DNA from 2 places in the Streptomyces sp. NPDC059852 genome. Region 2 is predicted to be linked to the other one. Evidence: riboswitches for the same ligand, from Rfam matches in the RefSeq annotation. Region 2 holds a riboswitch; the other holds the start of a gene.

Region 1 (10,796 bases), on a different contig from region 2:
CCCGACAGCCGACTCCGCCGACCGGGAATCCGCCCGACTCGTGGCGCACCACCCGGAGCAGGGCTGGAGCCTGCTGTGCAACGGCGTTCTCCTCTTCGAGGACACCGGTGAACTCCTGCCGGACGGCCAGATCATCGCCCCGCACCGTCCGCTGGGCGCCGCCAAGGTGGTCACCGCCGCGTAGCCCGCGGTACCGGGCGGCGCCCGCCGCACGCCCGGAGTACTTCCAGGGGCCGGTCGCAGACTCCGACTGCGAGCCGGCCCCCACGTGTGTCCGGGCACGCTCACGCAGCGTAGTCCCCCGTGTCTGCCGGGCGAACGGCGAAAGGGCTCCGCCCCCGGCCGGTACGGCCTTGGGCGGAGCCCTTCGGGTCGGCGGGCGGTCAGCCCTCGTACGCGTCCATGGGCGGGCACGAGCACACCAGGTTCCGGTCGCCGAAGGCCTGGTCGATCCGGCGCACCGGGGGCCAGTACTTGTCGGCGGCGGACACCCCGGCCGGGAACACGGCCTCCTCGCGGCTGTACGCGTGCTCCCACGCGCCGCCGAGCGCACCGGCGGTGTGCGGGGCGTTGCGCAGCGGGTTGTCCTCGGCGGGCCACTCGCCCGAGCCGACCTTCTCGATCTCCGCGCGGATGGCGATCATCGCGTCGCAGAACCGGTCCAGCTCGGTCAGGTCCTCGGACTCGGTCGGCTCGATCATCAGCGTGCCGGCCACCGGGAAGGACATCGTCGGCGCGTGGAAGCCGTAGTCGATGAGGCGCTTGGCCACGTCGTCCACGCTGACGCCGGTCGCCTTGGTCAGCGGCCGCAGGTCGATGATGCACTCGTGCGCGACCAGCCCGCCCGGACCGGTGTAGAGCACCGGGTAGTGCGGCTCGAGGCGCTTGGCGATGTAGTTCGCGGACAGCACGGCCACCTGCGTGGCCCGCTTGAGGCCCTCGCCGCCCATGAGGCGGACGTACGCCCACGAGATGGGCAGGATGCCGGCGGAACCCCAGGGAGCGGCCGAGATCGGGCCGACGCCCGTCTCGGGACCGGCCGCGGGCTGCAGCGGGTGGTTCGGCAGGTACGGCGCCAGGTGCGCGCGCACGCCGACCGGGCCGACGCCCGGACCGCCGCCGCCGTGCGGGATGCAGAAGGTCTTGTGCAGGTTCAGGTGCGAGACGTCGCCGCCGAAGTGGCCGGGCTTGGCCAGCCCCACCAGCGCGTTGAGGTTGGCGCCGTCGACGTACACCTGGCCGCCGGCCTCGTGCACCTGCGCGCAGATGTCGGCGACGTGCTCCTCGAACACACCGTGCGTGGACGGGTAGGTGATCATCAGCACGGCGAGCTCGTCACGGTGCTTCTCGATCTTCGCCCGCAGGTCCTCGACATCGATCTCGCCGTCCTCGGCGGTCTTCACGACGACGACCTTCATCCCGGCCATCACGGCGCTGGCGGCGTTCGTACCGTGCGCGGAGGACGGGATCAGGCAGACGGTCCGCTGGTCGTCGCCGTTGGCCCGGTGGTAGCCGCGCACGGCGAGCAGACCGGCCAGCTCGCCCTGCGAGCCGGCGTTCGGCTGGAGGGAGACCTTGTCGTAGCCGGTGACCTCGGCGAGACGCTCCTCCAGCTCGCGGATCAGCGTCAGATAGCCCTCCGCCTGCTCGGCGGGCGCGAACGGGTGCAGCTGGCCGAACTCCGGCCAGGTCACCGGCTCCATCTCGGTCGTCGCGTTGAGCTTCATCGTGCAGGAGCCCAGCGGGATCATGCCGCGGTCGAGCGCGTAGTCGCGGTCGGCGAGCCGGCGCAGGTAGCGCAGCATCGCCGTCTCGGAGCGGTGCTGCCGGAAGACGGGGTGCGTCAGGTACTCGTCGCCGCGCAGCAGCGCCTCGGGCAGCGCGTCCCCGGCCGCCGCGTCCAGCGCGTCGATACGGCCCTCGACGCCGAACGCCTTCCACACGGAGGAGACCTGGGACCGGGTGGTCGTCTCGTCGCAGGCGGCGGACACATGGTCGGCGTCGACGAGGCGCAGGTTCACCCCGTGGTCGCGGGCGGCGGCGACGACGTCGGCGGCCTTCCCGGGCACGCGGGCCGTCACCGTGTCGAAGAACGAGCCGTGCACGACCTCGACCCCGCCGGCCGACAGGCCCGCGGCGAGGATCGTGGCGTAACGGTGCGTCCGGGCGGCGATGCCCTTCAGGCCGTCGGGGCCGTGGTAGACGGCGTACATGCCGGCCATCACGGCCAGCAGCACCTGGGCGGTGCAGATGTTGCTGGTCGCCTTCTCCCGGCGGATGTGCTGCTCGCGGGTCTGCAGGGCGAGCCGGTACGCCTTGTTGCCGTCGGCGTCGACGGACACGCCCACGAGGCGGCCCGGGAGGCTGCGCGCGAACTTCTCGCGCACCGCCATGTAACCGGCGTGCGGCCCGCCGAAGCCCATCGGCACACCGAACCGCTGCGTGGTGCCCACCGCGATGTCCGCGCCGAGCTCGCCGGGCGACTTCAGCAGGGTGAGCGCGAGCAGGTCGGCGGCGACGGTCACCAGGGCGCCGAGCTCATGGGCCTGCTCGATGACGGGTGTGAGGTCCCGTACGGCACCGGAGGCGCCCGGGTACTGCAGGAGCACGCCGTTGATCTCGCGCTCGGCGACCTCGGCCGGGATGCCGTCGCTGAGGTCGGCGACCACGACCTCCACACCGGTGGGCTCGGCGCGAGTCTGTATCACGGCGATCGTCTGCGGAAGGGCGTCCGCGTCGACCAGGAAGAGGCCCTTCTTGTTCTTGCCCATGCGCAGCGACAGGGCCATCGCCTCGGCGGCGGCGGTGCCCTCGTCCAGCAGCGAGGCGCCGGAGGTCGGCAGCCCGGTGAGGTCGGCGACCACCGTCTGGAAGTTCAGCAGGGCCTCGAGCCGGCCCTGGGAGATCTCCGGCTGGTACGGCGTGTAGGCCGTGTACCAGGCCGGGTTCTCCATGACGTTGCGCAGGATGACCGGCGGGGTGAAGGTCCCGTAGTAACCGAGGCCGACCATCGAGTCCAGGACCTGGTTCCGGTCGGCGAGGGAGCGCAGCTCGGCCAGCACCTCGGCCTCGGTCCGGGCGCCGGGCAGGTCGAGCGCGTCGGCGTTCTTGATCACGTCCGGGACCGCGGCGGCGGTCAGCTCGTCGAGGGAGCCGTAGCCGACGTGGGCGAGCATCTTGGCCCGCGCCTCGGAATCGGGACCGATGTGACGCTGCTCGAAGGGAATCCCTTGCTCGAGCTCGGAGAGCGGAATGCGATGGGCGGTCATTGCGGAGGCCTCCTGGTCTGACGCGACCTTCGAGGGGCACCACGGCACGGGTACCCGGACGGCCTCCCCCTCTGTCATCTCAACCTGAGAGCTTCACCGGGGCGCCCGAGGGTCCCGGCTTTCACCGTCGGTGAGGGCGGGAGCCGTCGACACCCGCCCTGCTTTCCAGAGTGACCTCGTCCGTGCGGTACGTGTGCCTGAGAGATTCCGGGGAGGATTTGCTCCTTCGGCGCCTCCGGTGATCTCCGGAGGACTCTCCCGCACGGGGTCAGCAGCCGGTTCCAGCCTACCAGCGGGGTCGCCGCACGAACCTTCGAGTGGCCGCCGTCACGGATCTGGCTTTTCGTAGTGCTGACGGATGACTTGCGACCAAGTGGAGGGACCGTGCAGACCGACATCGATCCGCGCAACCTGATCGGCCGCAAGGCCTTCGACCGCAACGGCACCAAGATCGGCACCATCGACGAGGTGTACCTGGACGACGCGACCGGCATACCCGAATGGGCGGCGATACGCACCGGCCTGTTCTCCCGCGACGCCTTCGTCCCCCTGGAGCCCAGCGAACTGGTGGAGGGCACCCTGCACGTCCCCTTCGACCGCGCCCTCATCAAGGACGCCCCCGACTTCGGCGTGGGCCGCCACCTCTCCCCCGAACAGGAACTCCAGCTCTACCACCACTACGGCCTCGACGTGGCCCCGGGCCCCCCGCCCCCCGACCACGACTTCGGCACCCTGGCCCCCACGAACACCCCCGACGACAAGACCCCACACCCCTGACGCGGGCCACACACCCGACGCCCCAGCACCCGGCACCCCAGCCACCCGGCCACGCCCCACCCGCGGCCGCGGTCGGTCGCACCGCGACCGCGACCGCGACCGCCCCGGCGCCCCGCTCCGCAGCTGCGCAGGCACCCGCCCCGCCCGCCCTGGCTGCGGGCAGTCGTGCCGCTGGGCGGCACGGGTCGGCGCAGGCACCCGCAAGCGCGGCCAAGCGACCCTCCGCCCCGCACCAGCGCTCCGCACGCGCCCTAGCCCCGCACCACAGGGGGCGCCACCCCCCGCACACCAGAACCCGACGCCTCCCCCCACCCCGAAACCAACGGCAACGGCTCCGCCCCCTCCAACGCCGGATCATCGACCCGGAACGTCCGCACCCGCCCCGGCCCGGACTCCGGCGTCTCGAACCGCACGGTCACGCGTCCGACCCCACTCCCCTGCACCCACCCGTGCCCGTACTCGGCATGCCGCACATCGTGCCCCGCATGCCACCGCCGCTCGGCCGCCTGCCCCTCGGCACCCCCGTCACCGGCCTCGTCCCCCACGGACGCGGACGCATCAGAAGTGCTCGCGCCACCCCCAGGCCCGAACTCCCCCTCGCCGTCACTCCCGTCCCCCACGCCCGCCGCCCCTTCCTCGGCACCGCCCCCCGCCCCCGCCGCCTGCGCGAACAGATCCTCCTGGGTGTAGTCGGCGAGCCCACTCACCCCGACCCCCAGCAACCGCACACCCCCGGTCGTGTCCACCCCCTCCAGCAGCCGCGCGGCAGCCTCCCGCACCACCGCCGGATCATCCGTCGGCCCCCGCAACGTCTCCGACCGTGTCAGCGTCGAGAAGTCGTACCGCCGCACCTTCAGCACGATCGTCCGCCCCGAGAGACCGGCCCCCCGCAACCGCCCCACACACCGATCGGCCAGCCGCTGCACCTCGAGCCCCACCCGCACCCGGTCATGGATGTCCACGTCGTACGTGTCCTCGACGGAGACGGACTTCGCCTCCCGCTCGGCCACCACGGGCCGTTCGTCGTGCGCCAGCGCCATCGCGTACAGGGCGTGCCCGTGCGCCTTTCCCAGCAGCCGCACCAGCTCGTCCTCACCCGCCTCGGCGATCTCCTCCACGGTGTGGATCCCGGCCCGCCGCAGATGGTCCCCGGTGGCCGGCCCCACGCCCGGCAGCACCCGCACGGACATCGGCCCGAGCAGCGCCCGCTCGGTCCCCGGCTCGATCAGCACCATCCCGTCCGGCTTCGCCTGTTCCGAGGCGATCTTCGCGACCATCTTGGACGCCGCGAGCCCCACCGACCCGGCCAGCCCGGTGGCGGCCCGTATGTCGGAGCGCAGCTTCACCCCCACCAGCCGGGCGGACTCCGCGTCCCAGGCCACTCCCCCGGCCTCCAGGTCCACGAACGCCTCGTCCAGGCTCAACGGCTCCACCAGCGGCGACAGCTCCCGCAGCAGCCCCATCACACGCTCGCTGACATCCCGGTAGATGGAGAAGCGCGGCACGAGATACGCGGCGTTGGGCGCGAGCCGCCGCGCCTGGGCCATCGGCATGGCGGAGTGCACCCCGAAGATCCGCGCTTCGTACGAGGCCGTGGCGACCACCCCACGCGGCCCCAGCCCGCCCACGATCACGGCCTTCCCCCGCAGGCTCGGCTTGGACGCCTGCTCCACCGACGCGTAGAAGGCGTCCATGTCGAGGTGCAGGATGGTGGGCGCGTTTCTCACAGTTCCGATGCTGCCCTACGGCACTGACAACGCGCCCTTGCGCCTCAGACCGCGCGGTTGCGCCGCCGTGCCAGCTCGTCGGCCGGGTTGTGCCCGACCAGCGTCTCCCCGGTGTCGATCCGCTCCCCGTGCAGCTGCGACAGCGCGCTCTCGACGTCCCGCCACACCACCCCCACGGCGATCCCGAAGATCCCCTGCCCGCCCTGGAGCAGCGCGTGGACCTCGTCCGGCGACGTGCACTCGTACACGGTGGCGCCGTCGCTCATCAGGGTCAGTCGTTCCAGGTCCCGGAATCCCTGCTCGCGCAGATGCTGGACGGCGGTCCGGATGTTCTGCAGGGAGACACCGGTGTCCAGGAAACGCTTCACGATCTTGAGGACGACGACGTCCCGGAAGCTGTACAGGCGCTGCGTGCCCGACCCGTACGCCGGCCGCACACTGGGCTCGACGAGTCCGGTGCGGGCCCAGTAGTCCAGTTGCCGGTACGTGATCCCGGCGGCCGCGCAGGCCGTCGGACCCCGGTACCCGATCTGTTCGGATGCCATGGACGCCGCCCCTCCGCCGCTGCTCGGCACGGCCGCCGGTCGTTGCGGGGCGTGATCGGCCGCACCGCCCTGGACAGCGCTGCCGTGAAGCGGGTACGGGCCGCTCGCCCCGAGGCCGCGCTCGGGTGCACCCCCAGCCGTACCGCCGCCGCTGCTTCTCACGCCGACCTCCGTCCTTGACCTGCCTTCTCGACGGTAGGCAGTCACCGGGGGTGCGTCAACGATCGCCACACTCGGCACGCCGAGTGATAATCACCCTACGAGTGGTTTCCCGTGCCCCGTCGCGGGGAAAGGCTAGCCGAATGCGCCCGAACCGGGCCCCATGACGCCCTCCCTCGCCCGTGGCACATGCCCGGCATCCGGGCCGTGACGGACCGTGGGCCGCGCGCTCCGGACCAGGCCGGCGGGCCACTCACGCCGTCTCACTGACTGCTGGTGCCGAAGTCCTCCGGCGAGATCTGGTCGAGGAACTCGCGGAACTTCTCCACCTCGTCCTCCTGCTCGTCCGGGATCGCGATGCCCGCGTCGTCCAGCACACCGTCGCTGCCGTAGATCGGCGTTCCGGTGCGCAGGGCCAGCGCTATGGCGTCGGACGGACGGGCGCTCACCTCGACACCGCTGGCGAAGACCAGCTCGGCGTAGAAGACGCCCTCACGCAGATCGGTGATGCGCACTTCGGTGAGCTCCTGGCCGACCGCCTCGAGCACGTCCTTGAAGAGATCGTGGGTCAGCGGTCGTGCGGGGGCCATGCCCTGCTGGGCGAAGGCGATCGCCGTCGCCTCCCCGGGCCCGATCCAGATGGGGAGGTAGCGGTCGCCTCCCACTTCACGCAGGAGCACGATCGGTTGGTTGGAGGGCATTTCGACCCGGACACCTACGACATCGAGCTCGTTCACACAGCAACCCTAGGCCGTGCTCGGGACGTTTGGGTAGTCGGGCCCGGATCGGGTGGCCGATCCGGCCGATCCGTGCATGCGCCGCTCAGGGCAGCCGCACGCCGAGCGCCGTCTGCATCAGCGCGGCGTGCAGCCGGACGGTGAGCCCCGCCAGTTCCTTGGCCCTGGCCTCGGCATGAGCCCTGGTCTGCGGGTTGCGGTGCCGCTTCAACGGCGCGACGACCTGCTCCACGAGTCCGGCCTCACGGTCTGCGGCGGCCTTCATCACCCGCAGGTGCCGCGGCTCGATGCCGAAGCGGCCCAGCTCGGCCACGAGCGTGGCCACGGTCACCGCCTCCGCGTCATAGGCGCCGTCCGGCAGGGGGGTGATCAGCCCGTACGACTCCCACTCGGCGAGCTGCTGCTCGGCGATCCCCGCCGCCGCCAGCAGCTGCGCCCTCCCGAGGCGGGCCGCTGTACGCTCCTCGACCGGCTCCAGGACCCCGTCGCCGTCACGCTGCCGGCACAGCGCGGGCAGGGCAGCCGCCTCGCCGCGCTCCATGGCGTCCAGATGCTCGCGGATCACCTTCAGCGGCAGATAGTGGTCCCGCTGCATCCGCAGGACGTGGCGCAGCCGCTCGACGTCCTGCTGGCCGAATTTGCGATAGCCCGACGGCGTGCGGCGTGGCTCGACCAGCCCTTCCGACTCCAGGAAACGGATCTTGGAGATCGTGACGTCAGGGAACTCCTCGCGGAGCACGGTCAGCACCGTGCCGATGCTCATCGGCCGACCGTCCGTGGCGGCGGCGCCGTTCCCGGCACCGCCGCTCGGTGTTTTCAGCATGGACCTTCCCTGGGTCTCCCCGGACGGGTCCGGGGGAGGTCAGAAGCCCCGCTGGCTCGCGTAGAAGACCAGCCGGTACTTGCCGATCTGCACCTCGTCGCCGTTGTTCAGAGCGACCTGGTCGATCCGCTCGCGGTTGACGTACGTGCCGTTGAGGCTGCCGACGTCGGCCACCGTGAACGAGCCGTCCTGGGCGCGGCGGAACTCCACGTGCCGGCGCGAGACCGTCACGTCGTCCAGGAAGATGTCGCTCTGCGGGTGCCGCCCGGCGGTGGTCAGATCGCCGTCCAGCAGGAAGCGGCTGCCCGAGTTCGGTCCACGGCGCACCACCAGGAGCGCGGAACCCACCGGCAGCGCGTCGACGGCGGCCTGTGCCTCCGGGGAGAGCGCGGGAATCTGCGTCTGCCCCGTGGTCTCGGCGTCGTAGGCCTCGATACCCGAGATGGAGATCGTCGACGTCGTCTCGGACGGGCGCTCGGGCACCCCGCCGGCACGCAGCGGCGCGCCGCAGTTGGAACAGAAGCGGCTGTTCTCCGCGTTGCGGTTACCGCACCTCGTACACACCAGGGCCGACATCGGGGAAAACCCTCCACCCGTACTCGAGGCTGACGGTTGCCCGAAACCTATGTCGCCGGACTGGCCAGGGTCAACAGACGGCGCGCCCTGACCTCCGGAAATGTCACCGCCCGGTCCAGGGACCTGGTCCCTGAACAGAGGGCGCTGCCCTTCCTCGTCCCCTTGTGCGCGGTGACGAGTGGTCGCGTTCTCGTCTCGCGCACTCTTGCCGAACAGCTTCCCAAACAACTTCACGGGCGATTCCCCTTGACCGAAACAGACCCGCCCGTGGGGCAGGACGAACCCTGACTGAACCTACTGGCCGACCCGGACATCTTCACAACGTCCGTCTCCGCCAGACAGTTTCCACCACGCACCACCCAATCGGTGCGCCGACCCCCCGCAACCTCATGCCCTTGCCGGATGTCCCCCATGCACCGCCGGTTCACCTGGAGGACGACCGAGCGTAGTCAGGCCGCTTCGCCGCTCGCAAGGCGTCCACAACGATCTTGTCAGACCGCTCGATGGTCACGGTGGCCTGCTCCTTCTCCAGTGTCTGGACCACGCCTCCCGGGATGTTGAGGGCCGGCTCCAGGTCCTGCGGCTTGCCGATGACCTTGAAACGATACGGGGCGTTGATCTTGTTCCCGTCGACGCTCACGGTGTTGCCCGCGTCGGACAGATAGGTGCCGGCGACGATGCGGACACCGTTCACCTGCATCGCCTCCGCCCCGGCCGCGCGCAGCTCCTGGATCGCGTCGAGCAGCATGTCCGCCTCGACCGTCCCCTTCGTGTCGTCGATGGTGATCGTGATGCCAGGTCCCTCAGCGGCCACGGTGCCCGCGAGGATGCCGAGTTGCTTCTCCTTCTCGACCGTCTGCCTGCGGGCCTCCTCGGCCTGGTCGGAACTGTTCTCCAGTTCGTCCCGCTGCTTCTCGAGACCTTGCTTCTCGTCCTCAAGACGCTGACTGCGGTCATCGAGTTCATCGAGGATGCGGACAAGATCTTCCTGGCGTGCTCCGCGCAGCGCGCTGTCGCCGTCGCTGTTCGAGGCGACCTGGACCGCGAGACCGAAGCCGAGCCCGAACAGAAGCAGCGCCACGATGAGTTGGGCCCGGCTCACCCGCGGCGGCCACAGCCCCTTCACCAGCCGCTGCCGGCCGGTCAGCTCCGCCGGGCGGTCACCGTGCTCCTCAGAGGCCTCAGGAGCCTCTTCGGGGCCGGCCTGCACCTCCTCGGGCAACTCCTCGCGCAGCCGGTTCTCCGGGGTGCCGTCCTGGTTGCTCATCGGCCTCACGCCCGGAAGACGTGCCGGCGGATCGCGGCGGCGTTGGAGAAGATCCGGATGCCGAGCACCACGACGACGCCGGTCGACAGCTGCGCGCCCACGCCCAACTTGTCGCCCAGGAACACGATCAGCGCGGCCACGACCACGTTCGACAGGAACGACACGACGAAGACCTTGTCGTCGAAGATGCCGTCGAGCATGGCCCGCAGACCACCGAAGACGGCGTCGAGAGCCGCCACGACGGCGATCGGCAGATACGGCTCGACGACCGCCGGAACCTCGGGCCGGACCAACAGGCCGGCCACGACGCCCACGACGAGGCCCAGTACGGCGATCACGATGTGCCCTTCTCAGTTGTCTCGGTGTTCGGCTGTGCTGTACGGACGATCACGCTCGGTGCCGCGGGCAGGCGGAGGTCCTCCTGCGCGGAGATGCTGGTCCGGATGCCGAAGTTCTCCTGCAGGGCGTTCAGGTACAGCCCGTCGGCGCTGTCCTGGAAGGCGCGGCTCAGCCGCTCCCCGTCCCCCACCGCGAGCACCGTGTACGGCGGCACCAGCGGCCTGTTGTCGACTAGTATCGCGTCACCCGCGGCCCTGATCGCGGACAGGGCGGTCAGCCGCTGCCCGTTGATCGAGACGGCCTCCGCGCCGGACTCCCACAGTCCGTTGACGACGCGCTGCATGTCGCGGTCGCGCACCCGCCCGGTGTCCGAGAAGCCGGACGACCCGCGTGCGTCACCCCCGGCGGCGTCACCGGCCTCCTTGGCGTCGTCCACGACCAGCTTCACGCCCGGCCCCGTCACCTCGACGGCGCCGGACAGGATGCCCACCAGATCGGCCTGCTCGCCGTGACCGGCCGACTTCAGCGCCTCGCGCTGGCGCGCGCTCACGTCGGCGCGCAGCTCGTCGACCGTCTT
Region 2 (10,796 bases):
GGACTTCTGGTAGCCCGGGATGTCCGGCGGCAGGACGGTGGAGGCGATGTCACCGCGGATCGGGCCGCCGAGAGCGGTCTGCACGGAGACCTTGTTGACCGCGAGCTCCACGGCCTTGCGGCACTCGACCTTGTCGAACGGCGCGAGCTTGGTGTTGATCGCCATGTAGACCAGGCGGCCACCGTAGGTGTTGTCGGTGTTGGCCTTCTGGTCCGAGGAGTTGACGACCTTCGCCTGGGTCGCGGCCTGGACGCCCGTACCACCGAGGTCGATGGCCTTGCCGGCCATGACGTCCTGGTCGATGGTCTCGGCGTTGACCTTCAGCTTGACGACGACCTTGGCCGGGTACTGCTTGCGCAGCGGGTCGGTCTTGGCGTCCCAGTTCTCGTTGCGGACCAGGACGGCTTCCTTGCCCTCCTGGTAGCTCTCGAACTTGTAGGAGCCCGACGACACGATCTTCTTGACGTAGTCGACGCCGGTGTCCTTCGCCTTCGGCACGGGGGCCGTCTGCGGGGTGGCGACCAGGTAGTCGAACTCCTGGAAGGCGCGGTTCAGCTTGAAGACGATGGTGGTGTCGTCCGGCGTCTGGATGGACGAGATGCCCTTGTCGCTCTTGTCCTTGTACGGGCCCTTGTACTTGTCGCCGCCCTCGAGGAACTGCTGGAAGTAGCTCGGGCCGAGGGAGAGCACGTCACGCGCGAAGTTGGAGCGCTCGACGGCGTACTTCACGTCCTTGGACGTGATCGGGGTGCCGTCCTCGTACTTCAGGCCCGGACGCAGCTTGTACGTCCAGGTCTTGCCGCCGTCGCTGGGCTCGCCCGGGGCGGAGGCCAGGTCCGGGACCAGCTCGTTGCCGGACTCGCCGGCGCCGGGCTTGAACGTCATCAGCGGGCGGGCGTACAGCCGGCTGAGGTTGTACATGTACGCGTAGTACGTGTTGCCCGGGTCGAAGGAGTCCGGGACGTCGGAGTACTCGTACGTGACCGTCCCACCCTTCTGGGTGGAGGCGTTGACGACGTCCTTGGTCGCGGCGTTGGCCCCAGCCGACTTCGATCCGTTGTTGTCCGACTTGTCATCGGCCTTGCTGCAGGCCGAAAGCAGCAAGCTCGCACTGCCGACGACCGCAACCGCGGCCAGCACTGACCTTCGCATGATGGTCTGCTTCCCCTCCATTGTTGGAAATCTCTGGGACTCTCGATCCGGCCGCGGGTCAGCGGCTGCGCGGGTCGAGAGCGTCACGAAGACCGTCGCCGAGCAGGTTGAACGCCAGGACGGTGACGAAGATGGCGAGGCCGGGCACGATCATGAACTGCGGGTCGACCTCGTAGAAGTCGACCGCCTGGTTGAGCATGCCGCCCCACGATGCCTGCGGGGGCTGGATGCCGACACCGAGGAAGCTCAGGCTGGCCTCGAAAAGGATGTTCGTCGGGATGAGCAGCGTCGAGTAGACGATGATCGGGCCGACCAGGTTCGGGAGGAGCTCCCGGAAGAGGATGTACGGCCCCTTGGCCCCCATGCCCCGGGAGGCGTCGACGAACTCGCGCTCCCTGAGGGCCAGGGTCTGGCCGCGGACGATGCGGCCCAGATACGGCCAGTTGAAGAAACCGATGATGAAGATCAGGACACTGATGTGCAGCGGCAGGCCCTCCAGGCCGAAGGCACCGCCCTGCAGGGTGGCCGAGATGGCGATGGCGAACAGCAGCAGCGGGAACGCCAGGAAGGTGTCCATCAGACGGCTGATGATCGTGTCCACCCGGCCGCCGTAGTACCCGGCGACGACGCCGAGGATGGCGCCGATCGTGTTGGACAGCAGCGTGGCACCGAAGGCGACGACCAGCGAGACCCAGGAGCCCTCGAGGATGCGGGTGGCGATGTCGCGGCCGAACTTCGGCTCGACACCCAGCGGGTGGTCCCAGCTCATGCCGCCGAAGTCACCCTTGGGCAGCGAGGTGTTGGGGTCGATGAGGTCCTGGTTGAGGGCGTTGGGGTCCAGGCCGAGCATCGCCTGGAGGGGACGCGACAGGATCGCGAGCAGGATCAGCAGGACGACGATGACGCCGCCGGCGACGGCCGCCTTGTCCTTCTTGAAGCGGGACCAGGCGATCTGCCCCAGGGAGCGCCCCTCGATCTGGCTCTTCTCGATCCCGGAGAGCACGGCCTCAGGCTGTGCTCCAGCCTCCGCTCCCGTTGTCTCGATCGGTGCGGTCACAGTGGAATTGACCCCTCTCGGCCGGCGGTTGCCGACCCCCCTGGCTGCCGCGGTAGCGGTTGCTCTCACTCGCACACAGGGCCGACCGGCCCTGCCTAGCGGGGAGTCTTCAATGCGGGAGTGATCAGTCGCCAGAGCCAACGGGGAAAGGATGCGCAACCGTGATGCTGTTTGGGGGATTCCGTTATCCGAACAGTGGGTAACAGGGGCCGGACGCGCACCAGTTGGGGCGTATGAGGGCGGACCGGGACCTTCCGATCGCATCTACGCGCGGAGATTCACCTGCGAAACCACGCCGGGAAGACGCTCGCGCCTACGACAGAGGGGGGTGGGAGGAAACGGCTCAAGCGCAAGCGAATGCTCAGTAACGGCCCTGTGCCGGAGGGTAGCCATAGCCTCCGGCGGGGGCGGGGGCGTGTGCCTCGCGGTCGTAGAACGGCCGCGCGGCCGCCCGCATCCACAGCGCCACCGGGTCGTCCTCGTCGGCCAGGGCGACGGTCGAGACCGGCAGTCCGTCCGGGACCGCGGTGACCGACTGGAGCATCATCGAGCGCACCGCGTCCACGGCGGGCGGGCTGGTGTCGTACACGTCCAGGCCGATCGCCAGATACGGCGCCCCCAGCGCGGGCTGCACCCAGGCGCGGCGCAGGGTGCGCACGGCCGGGGTGCGGTGCGCGTTCTGCGCGAGGAGGGCGTAGAACTGCGGGATCTCGATGGCGGGCTCCGACAGCCGCAGCGGGCCCGCGGGCTGGCGGTCCAGGCCGGTGGCGATCCGGCGCAGGTCGAGCCAGGGGATGCCGACGCCGCCGCCGGGGGCGTGCGGGTTCAGCCAGAGGCCGTAGTGGTCGGGGTAGAGGGTGCGGGCCACGTCGAGCCCGTCGACGACCTCGTAACTGCGGTTCCAGCCGCTGGCCGACAGCTCCTGCGCGGAGGTGACGCACGGGGCGTAGCCGTGTCCTTCGACCTCCATGTTCCCGTACTGGGCGTCCGGGGAGCCCGCCTGACCGTGCCACAGCAGCATCCAGACCTGGCCGGTGGCCGGGGTGGCGAGCGCGCGCAGGAGGGCCTCGTAGGCGTCGTAGCGCCCGGGGGTCACCTGGCGCAGCATGTGCTCGACCTGCCCGGTCGAGGTTGTGCCGCTCGCGCTCACGTTTTACCGCCCCTTCGGGAGAACCTGGCTTTGAGCCCAGCTTAGGGCCTGCCGTTCGGATCCTGGGCGCTCCGCTCGGGGTCTCAGGGCTCGCGGGTGTAGAAGGGGCGGACCTTCGCCCGCATCCAGTCGATGACCGGGTCCTGGGCCACGTCGAGGAGGACCAGGTTGACCGGCCAGGGCACGGGGATGCGGCCGAGGGCGCGGCCCAGGGCGTCGGTGGGGGCCGCCCTCAGATCGCCCTCCCAGTGGGTCAGTTCGACGCCGACGAACATGACCGGCGGGCCCGTCTCGATCGCGGCGAGACAGCGGCGGGCGGTGGCGACGACGCCGGTCGCGGCGAACTCGGCCGAGGCGGCGGACAGGAAGTCGACCGGGTCGTCCTGCCAGTCGGGCTCGTAGAGCTTGACGCGGCCGCCGGAGGCGGGGCCGTCCAGCGGGGTGCGGCCCGCCCGGCACACCTCGGCCACCGCCGCCGGGGGCAGCGGCACGCCGACCACGCCGCCCGGGTTGACGGCGATGCCCACGTGCGGGGGCAGTCCACGGGCGAACTCCACGGCCGGGGCGACGGTGTACGCCATGTGGGAGCCGACGACCTGCCGGAACTGCTCCTCGGAGGAGAACACCGGGACATAGCCCTGGCCGTCGATCTCCATGCCGGGCAGGTCGAGCGGACCGCTGTGCGGGCCACCGCCGTTGGGCAGCGGGACCCAGACGAAGCTGCGGCCCAGCACCTCCACGATCCGGGCGCCGGCCGAGGGCCGGCCGAGGGAGGCGGAGAGCACCTCCTCCAGTTCGTTGCCGGGCCAGCCGCCGTGCGGGTGGAGAGGTGAGCCTGCCGGGAAGTCCGCCGGGAGATCCGCTGCGAAGTCCATCTGTGGGTGACCGCCTGCTGTGAATCACGTCTGAGGATCGAAAGGCTACCGGGGTCCCCGCCGTCCGGCGGGGCCCGGTCAGCCCGTGAAGCCGATCCGGCGCAGCGCCGCGGCCGCGTCCCGGTCGAGCAGCACCGCGGAGCCGCAGCCCCGGGGCAGGTCGCCGGCGGTGAGCGCGCGCATCAGCCGGGAGGCGGCGCGCCGGTGGCGCAGGAAGGCGTACCGGGAGACGCCCCGGCCGCGCTCGCGCTGTCCCGCCAGCGCGGTGTCCGGGTCGACGTCGAGCACCAGCAGGTGCAGGACTCCGCCGCGGCGCCGGGCCGCCCGGGCCAGCCAGCCGCGCACCCACGCCTGGGTGCCGCAGTCGTGCACGACGAGCCCGCCCCCGCGGCGGACGGCGCGGCGCAGCCCGGCGTAGTGGGAGAGGCGGACCAGGGGCCGGTAGAACGCGTAGGGCAGGAGGCGGGGCATCCGGGCGTCCCAGCGGTCCCGGGTGTCCTGGGAGTCGACGCGCGGGCCGGGCACGGTCCGCCGCATCAGGGTGGACTTGCCGCTGCCGGGCAGACCGGTGATCACGACGAGGTCGCGTGGGCCGAACAGCAGGGCGTGCGGGCCGCGGCCGGACCGCTCGCGCAGATCGCGGACGACGGGCGCGGGCGCGGCGGTCCCGACGGCGGGGGCCGCCGGCTGCCCGGGCAGGGCGATGCCCGAGGTCGTGGCGTACGCCGAGGTGCGCTTCACCGTCATCGTCCTCCTCCGCATACAGGCTTCCCCGTCCCCACCGTGTGTAAAGAGAAGGTAATGGAGTCTCGCCTCCGATTTCGTTCGCTTACTGCCACAGGCCGGTTACAGATGTGGCCTGGGGCAGAGGGGGCCGGGCATGCGATGATGGCGGCGCCAACTGCATACCGGCCGCTTGAATCCGCGCGGGAGAGTCCCCGGCAGTACGCCGCCGGGGCGCCGAAGGAGCAAGTCCCTCCCTTGAATCTCTCAGGCCCCGTTACCGCGCGGGCGAGGCACATCTGAAAAGCGGGCCACCGTGCGCGGTGGCTCCACCCAAGGTGCAAGCCATGAACTTCCCCTCCGGGGGTCGTGGCGAACCTCTCAGGTTCCGATGACAGATGGGGAGGAACGTTCCTCGCCCGTCTGCCCTTGGAGAAGACCGACCGATGAGCAGTACCGCAGCCTCCGCACCGCGCCGTACCGCGCTCGATGCCCTGCATCGCTCGCTCGGCGCCACCATGACCGACTTCGCCGGCTGGGACATGCCCCTGCGCTACGGCTCCGAGCGCGACGAGCACAACGCGGTGCGCACCCGGGCCGGCCTGTTCGACCTGTCCCACATGGGTGAGATCACGGTCACCGGCGCCCAGGCGGCGGCCTTCCTGAACCACGCCCTGGTCGGCAACATCGCCTCCGTCGGCGTCGGCCGCGCCCGCTACACCATGATCTGCCAGGCGGACGGCGGCATCCTCGACGACCTGATCGTGTACCGGCTCGCCGAGACGGAGTACATGGTCGTCGCCAACGCCTCCAACGCCCAGGTCGTGCTCGACGCCCTGACCGAGCGGGTGACCGGCTTCGACGCCGAGGTCCGCGACGACCGCGACGCGTACGCGCTGATCGCCGTCCAGGGCCCCGAGTCCCCCGGCATCCTGAAGTCCCTCACCGACGCCGACCTCGACGGCCTGAAGTACTACGCCGGCCTGCCCGGCACCGTCGCCGGCGTGCCCGCCCTGATCGCCCGCACGGGCTACACCGGGGAGGACGGCTTCGAGCTGTTCGTGAAGCCGGAGCACGCCGTGGAGCTGTGGCAGGCGCTGACCGAGGCCGGCGAGGGCGTCGGCCTGGTCCCCTGCGGCCTGTCCTGCCGGGACACGCTCCGCCTGGAGGCGGGCATGCCGCTGTACGGCAACGAGCTGTCGACCTCGCTCACCCCCTTCGACGCCGGGCTCGGCCGGGTGGTGAAGTTCGAGAAGGAGGGCGACTTCGTGGGGCGCGAGGCGCTCCGGGCGGCCGCCGCCAAGGCCGAGACGGACCCGCCGCGCGTCCTGGTGGGCCTGGTCGCCGAGGGCCGCCGGGTCCCGCGCGCCGGGTACCCGGTCGTCGCCGGCGGCGAGGTCGTCGGCGAGGTGACCTCGGGCGCCCCCTCCCCCACCCTGGGCAAGCCGATCGCCATGGCCTACGTCGACGCCGCGCACGCGGCGCCGGGCACCCCCGGTGTCGGCGTGGACATCCGCGGCAGCCACGAGCCGTACGAGGTCGTGGCGCTGCCGTTCTACAAGCGCCAGAAGTAGGACCCGCGAGCGGCACGAGCACCGCCGCGCGTACAGACTGGCAGGGCGGCGTGCGACCCCGCACGCCCGCCGCCATGTCCGTGTCCCCCGTCCCCCATTCATCAGCACTCCCGCGTGTACAGGAGAATTCAGGCCATGAGCAACCCCCAGCAGCTGCGTTACAGCAAGGAGCACGAGTGGCTCGCGACCGCCGAGGACGGCGTCGCCACGGTCGGCATCACCGAGTTCGCGGCGAACGCGCTCGGCGACGTCGTCTACGCCCAGCTCCCCGAGGTCGGCTCGACCGTGACCGCGGGTGACACCTGTGGCGAACTGGAGTCGACGAAGTCCGTCTCCGACCTGTACTCCCCGGTCACCGGCGAGGTCACCGAGATCAACGAGGACGTGGTGAACGACCCGGCCCTGGTGAACTCGGCCCCCTTCGAGGGCGGCTGGCTGTTCAAGGTGCGCGTCACGGAGGAGCCGGCCGACCTGCTCTCCGCCGACGAGTACGCCGCCCACACCGCCGGCTGAGGAGCCGTAGTCCCCCATGTCTGAGAACTCCCTTCTGAACACGCCCCTGCACGAGCTGGACCCGGCGGTCGCCGCGGCGCTCGACGCGGAGCTGGAGCGTCAGCAGTCCACCCTCGAGATGATCGCGTCGGAGAACTTCGCTCCGCTCGCCGTCATGGAGGCGCAGGGCTCGGTCCTGACGAACAAGTACGCCGAGGGCTACCCCGGCCGGCGCTACTACGGCGGCTGCGAGCACGTCGACGTCGCCGAGCAGATCGCGATCGACCGGGTCAAGGAGCTGTTCGGCGCCGAGTACGCCAACGTGCAGCCGCACTCGGGCGCCTCGGCCAACCAGGCCGCGCTGTTCGCGCTGGCCCAGCCGGGCGACACCATCCTGGGCCTGGACCTGGCGCACGGCGGCCACCTCACCCACGGGATGCGGCTGAACTTCTCCGGCAAGCAGTTCCAGGTGGTCGCGTACCACGTGGACGCCGAGACCGGTCTGGTCGACATGGACGAGGTGGAGCGCCTCGCCAAGGAGCACCGCCCGAAGGTGATCATCGCGGGCTGGTCGGCGTACCCCCGGCAGCTGGACTTCGCGGCCTTCCGCCGGATCGCCGACGAGACCGGCGCCTACCTGTGGGTCGACATGGCCCACTTCGCGGGTCTGGTCGCGGCCGGGCTGCACCCCAACCCGGTGCCGCACGCCGACGTGGTCACCTCGACCACCCACAAGACGCTCGGCGGTCCGCGCGGCGGGATCATCCTGGCCCGCAGCAAGGAGTTCGCGAAGAAGCTGAACTCCTCCGTCTTCCCGGGCTTCCAGGGCGGTCCGCTGGAGCACGTGATCGCCGCCAAGGCGGTCTCGTTCAAGGTGGCCGCCTCCGAGGAGTTCAAGGAGCGCCAGCGCCGCACGGTCGAGGGCGCCCGGATCCTCGCGGATCGGCTGACCGCGGCGGACGCCCGCGAGGCCGGCGTGAACGTGCTGTCCGGCGGCACGGACGTGCACCTGATCCTGGTCGACCTGCGCGACTCCGAGCTGGACGGGCAGCAGGCCGAGGACCGCCTCCACGAGGTCGGGATCACGGTCAACCGCAACGCGGTGCCGAACGACCCGCGTCCGCCGATGGTGACCTCCGGGCTGCGCATCGGCACCCCGGCGCTGGCCACCCGCGGTTTCACCGCGGAGGACTTCACCGAGGTCGCCGACGTGATCGCCGAGACGCTGAAGCCGTCCTACGACGCCGCGGCGCTCAAGGCCCGGGTGAAGGCGCTCGCCGACAAGCACCCGCTCTACGCCGGTCTGAACAAGTAGGACCGTCGTCCCTTCCCCGGGGCGTCCCGCACACTCGAAGGTGCGGGGCCCCCGGGGAAGGCCCCCCGCACGACCCCGCACCACCCCGCACCGAGGAGTTTCCGTGGCCATATCGGTCTTCGACCTGTTCTCGATCGGCATCGGCCCGTCCAGCTCCCACACGGTGGGCCCGATGCGGGCGGCCCGTATGTTCGCGCGCCGGCTGCGCAACGAGGGCCTGCTGGAGTCCGCCACCGCCGTCCGGGCCGAGCTGTACGGCTCGCTGGGCGCCACCGGGCACGGGCACGGCACCCCGAAGGCGGTGCTGCTCGGCCTGGAGGGCGACTCGCCGCGCACGGTGGATGTCGAGTCCGCCGACCAGCGGGTGGAGTCGATCAAGGAGTCGGGCCGGCTGCGGCTGCTCGGCGAGCGCGAGATCGCCTTCTCCTTCGACGACGACCTGGTCCTGCACCGCCGCAAGGCGCTCCCGTACCACGCGAACGGCATGACCCTGTGGGCGTACGACGCCCAGCGCGCCGAGCTGCTGACGAAGACGTACTACTCGGTGGGCGGCGGTTTCGTCGTCGACGAGGACGCGGTCGGCGAGGACCGGATCAAGCTCGACGACACCGTCCTGAAGTACCCGTTCCGCACGGGCGACGAGCTGCTGCGCCTGACCCGTGAGACGGGCCTGTCGATCTCGGCGCTGATGCTGGAGAACGAGCGGGCCTGGCGCACCGAGGAGGAGATCCGCGAGGGCCTGCTGGAGATCTGGCGGGTGATGCGGGAGTGCGTGGCGCGGGGCATGTCCCGCGAGGGCATCCTGCCCGGCGGGCTGAAGGTGCGGCGCCGGGCCGCGAACACCGCGCGCAAGCTGCGTTCCGAGGGGGACGCGAAGGCGCTGGCCATGGAGTGGATCACGCTCTACGCGATGGCCGTGAACGAGGAGAACGCCGCCGGCGGCCGGGTGGTCACCGCCCCGACGAACGGCGCGGCCGGCATCATCCCGGCCGTCCTGCACTACTACATCAACTTCGTGCCGGGCGCCGACGAGGAGGGCGTGGTCCGCTTCCTGCTGGCCGCGGGCGCGATCGGCATGCTCTTCAAGGAGAACGCCTCGATCTCCGGCGCCGAGGTCGGCTGCCAGGGCGAGGTCGGCTCGGCCTGCTCGATGGCGGCGGGCGCGCTGGCGGAGGTGCTGGGCGGCTCCCCGGAGCAGGTGGAGAACGCCGCCGAGATCGGCATGGAGCACAACCTGGGCCTCACCTGCGACCCGGTCGGCGGTCTCGTGCAGATCCCCTGCATCGAGCGCAACGGCATGGCGGCCGTCAAGGCGGTCACGGCGGCCCGGATGGCGATGCGCGGCGACGGCTCGCACAAGGTGTCCCTGGACAAGGTCATCAAGACGATGAAGGACACGGGCGCCGACATGTCCGTCAAGTACAAGGAGACGGCTCGCGGAGGGCTCGCCGTGAACATCATCGAATGTTGACGATTCCACGTCGATGACGCGTCAGCCGTGCCACGGTGGGGCATGAGCCAGGTCAACTCCTGTCCCCCCAGGCACCCCAGGGAGTCCCCCCATGCTGCGCGGCATCGACGTGAGCGCGTACCAGTCCTCCTCCTACGACACCGACGGCCTCTCCTTCGTCTTCGTCAAGGCGACGGAGGGCCGTTCGTACGTCAACCCGAAGCTCTCCGCCCAGACCAGGCACGGCCGTGACGCGGGCCTGGTCGTCGGCTACTACCACTTCCTGTGGCCCGGGAACCTGACCGCCCAGGCCGACTACTTCCTGAAGCACGCGCCGGAGAAGGCGGGGGACATCCTCGCCGTCGACTGGGAGACGACCGGCGAGGGCACGCACGCGAGCAACGCGGAGAAGGACCGGTTCATCCGGCTCCTGAAGGAGAAGCGCCCGGACAACCGGGTGGTCCTGTACTGCAACCGCCACTACTGGCTGAACGTCGACACCACGTCGTACGCCGGGGACGGCCTGTGGATCGCCGACTACGTCACCAAGGGCAAGCCGCGGATCAAGGCGAAGTGGCGCTTCCACCAGTACACGGACGACCCGCTGGACAAGAACGTCGGGAATTTCGCCGACAAGGCGGCGCTGCGGGAGTGGGCCGGGAACGCCTGAAGGGGCGCCTTCCCTGAGGGGAGGGCGCCCCTTCACAGGGGTCCTGACGGTCCTACTTGCTCAGGAAGGCCCAGAACTCGTCGAAGGACAGCACCTTGTCGCCGTTGAGGTCGCGGCTCTTGATGATGGCCTCGGCGACGGACTCGGTGACGTTCCAGTCGCCGCCCTGGGCGAGGGCGGTCTTGAACTCGGCGGCGGTGATGGTGCCGTCGCCGTCCGCATCGATGCGCTCGAACTGCTTGCGTGCTTCCTCGATGTCGATGTGCGCCACCGGTCCGCCCCTCTGTTCGCGTGTACTCGCGTCAAGTCGTAGTCGTGCTGGCTTTTTGCCGCAGGTC

What was found. A riboswitch is a leader RNA that binds a small molecule or an ion and turns the genes downstream of it on or off. The one in region 2 is predicted to bind glycine.
Region 1: linked by a shared signal. The riboswitch ahead of gcvP (aminomethyl-transferring glycine dehydrogenase) and the one ahead of gcvT (glycine cleavage system aminomethyltransferase GcvT) in region 2 are both predicted to bind glycine.

The regions. Positions count from the first base shown of each region.
Region 1 is NZ_JBHWJK010000005.1:323,126-333,921, forward strand. Features, by position in the region: gene ACFV46_RS09540 (DUF5999 family protein) at 1-184, shown strand, start outside; gene gcvP (aminomethyl-transferring glycine dehydrogenase) at 384-3,269, opposite strand; glycine riboswitch at 3,445-3,540, opposite strand; gene ACFV46_RS09550 (PRC-barrel domain-containing protein) at 3,654-4,046, shown strand; gene ACFV46_RS09555 (DNA polymerase IV) at 4,298-5,773, opposite strand; gene ACFV46_RS09560 (MerR family transcriptional regulator) at 5,818-6,480, opposite strand; gene ACFV46_RS09565 (bifunctional nuclease family protein) at 6,741-7,214, opposite strand; gene ACFV46_RS09570 (MerR family transcriptional regulator) at 7,300-8,037, opposite strand; gene ACFV46_RS09575 (FHA domain-containing protein) at 8,077-8,613, opposite strand; gene ACFV46_RS09580 (DUF881 domain-containing protein) at 9,038-9,880, opposite strand; gene ACFV46_RS09585 (small basic family protein) at 9,886-10,218, opposite strand; gene ACFV46_RS09590 (DUF881 domain-containing protein) at 10,215-10,796, opposite strand, start outside.
Region 2 is NZ_JBHWJK010000006.1:292,953-303,748, forward strand. Features, by position in the region: gene ACFV46_RS10905 (ABC transporter substrate-binding protein) at 1-1,173, opposite strand, end outside; gene ACFV46_RS10910 (ABC transporter permease) at 1,211-2,209, opposite strand; gene ACFV46_RS10915 (enhanced serine sensitivity protein SseB C-terminal domain-containing protein) at 2,571-3,359, opposite strand; gene ACFV46_RS10920 (enhanced serine sensitivity protein SseB) at 3,443-4,234, opposite strand; gene ACFV46_RS10925 (AAA family ATPase) at 4,313-4,981, opposite strand; glycine riboswitch at 5,152-5,250, shown strand; gene gcvT (glycine cleavage system aminomethyltransferase GcvT) at 5,404-6,531, shown strand; gene gcvH (glycine cleavage system protein GcvH) at 6,667-7,044, shown strand; gene glyA (serine hydroxymethyltransferase) at 7,061-8,338, shown strand; gene ACFV46_RS10945 (L-serine ammonia-lyase) at 8,442-9,809, shown strand; gene ACFV46_RS10950 (glycoside hydrolase family 25 protein) at 9,901-10,458, shown strand; gene ACFV46_RS10955 (EF-hand domain-containing protein) at 10,511-10,729, opposite strand.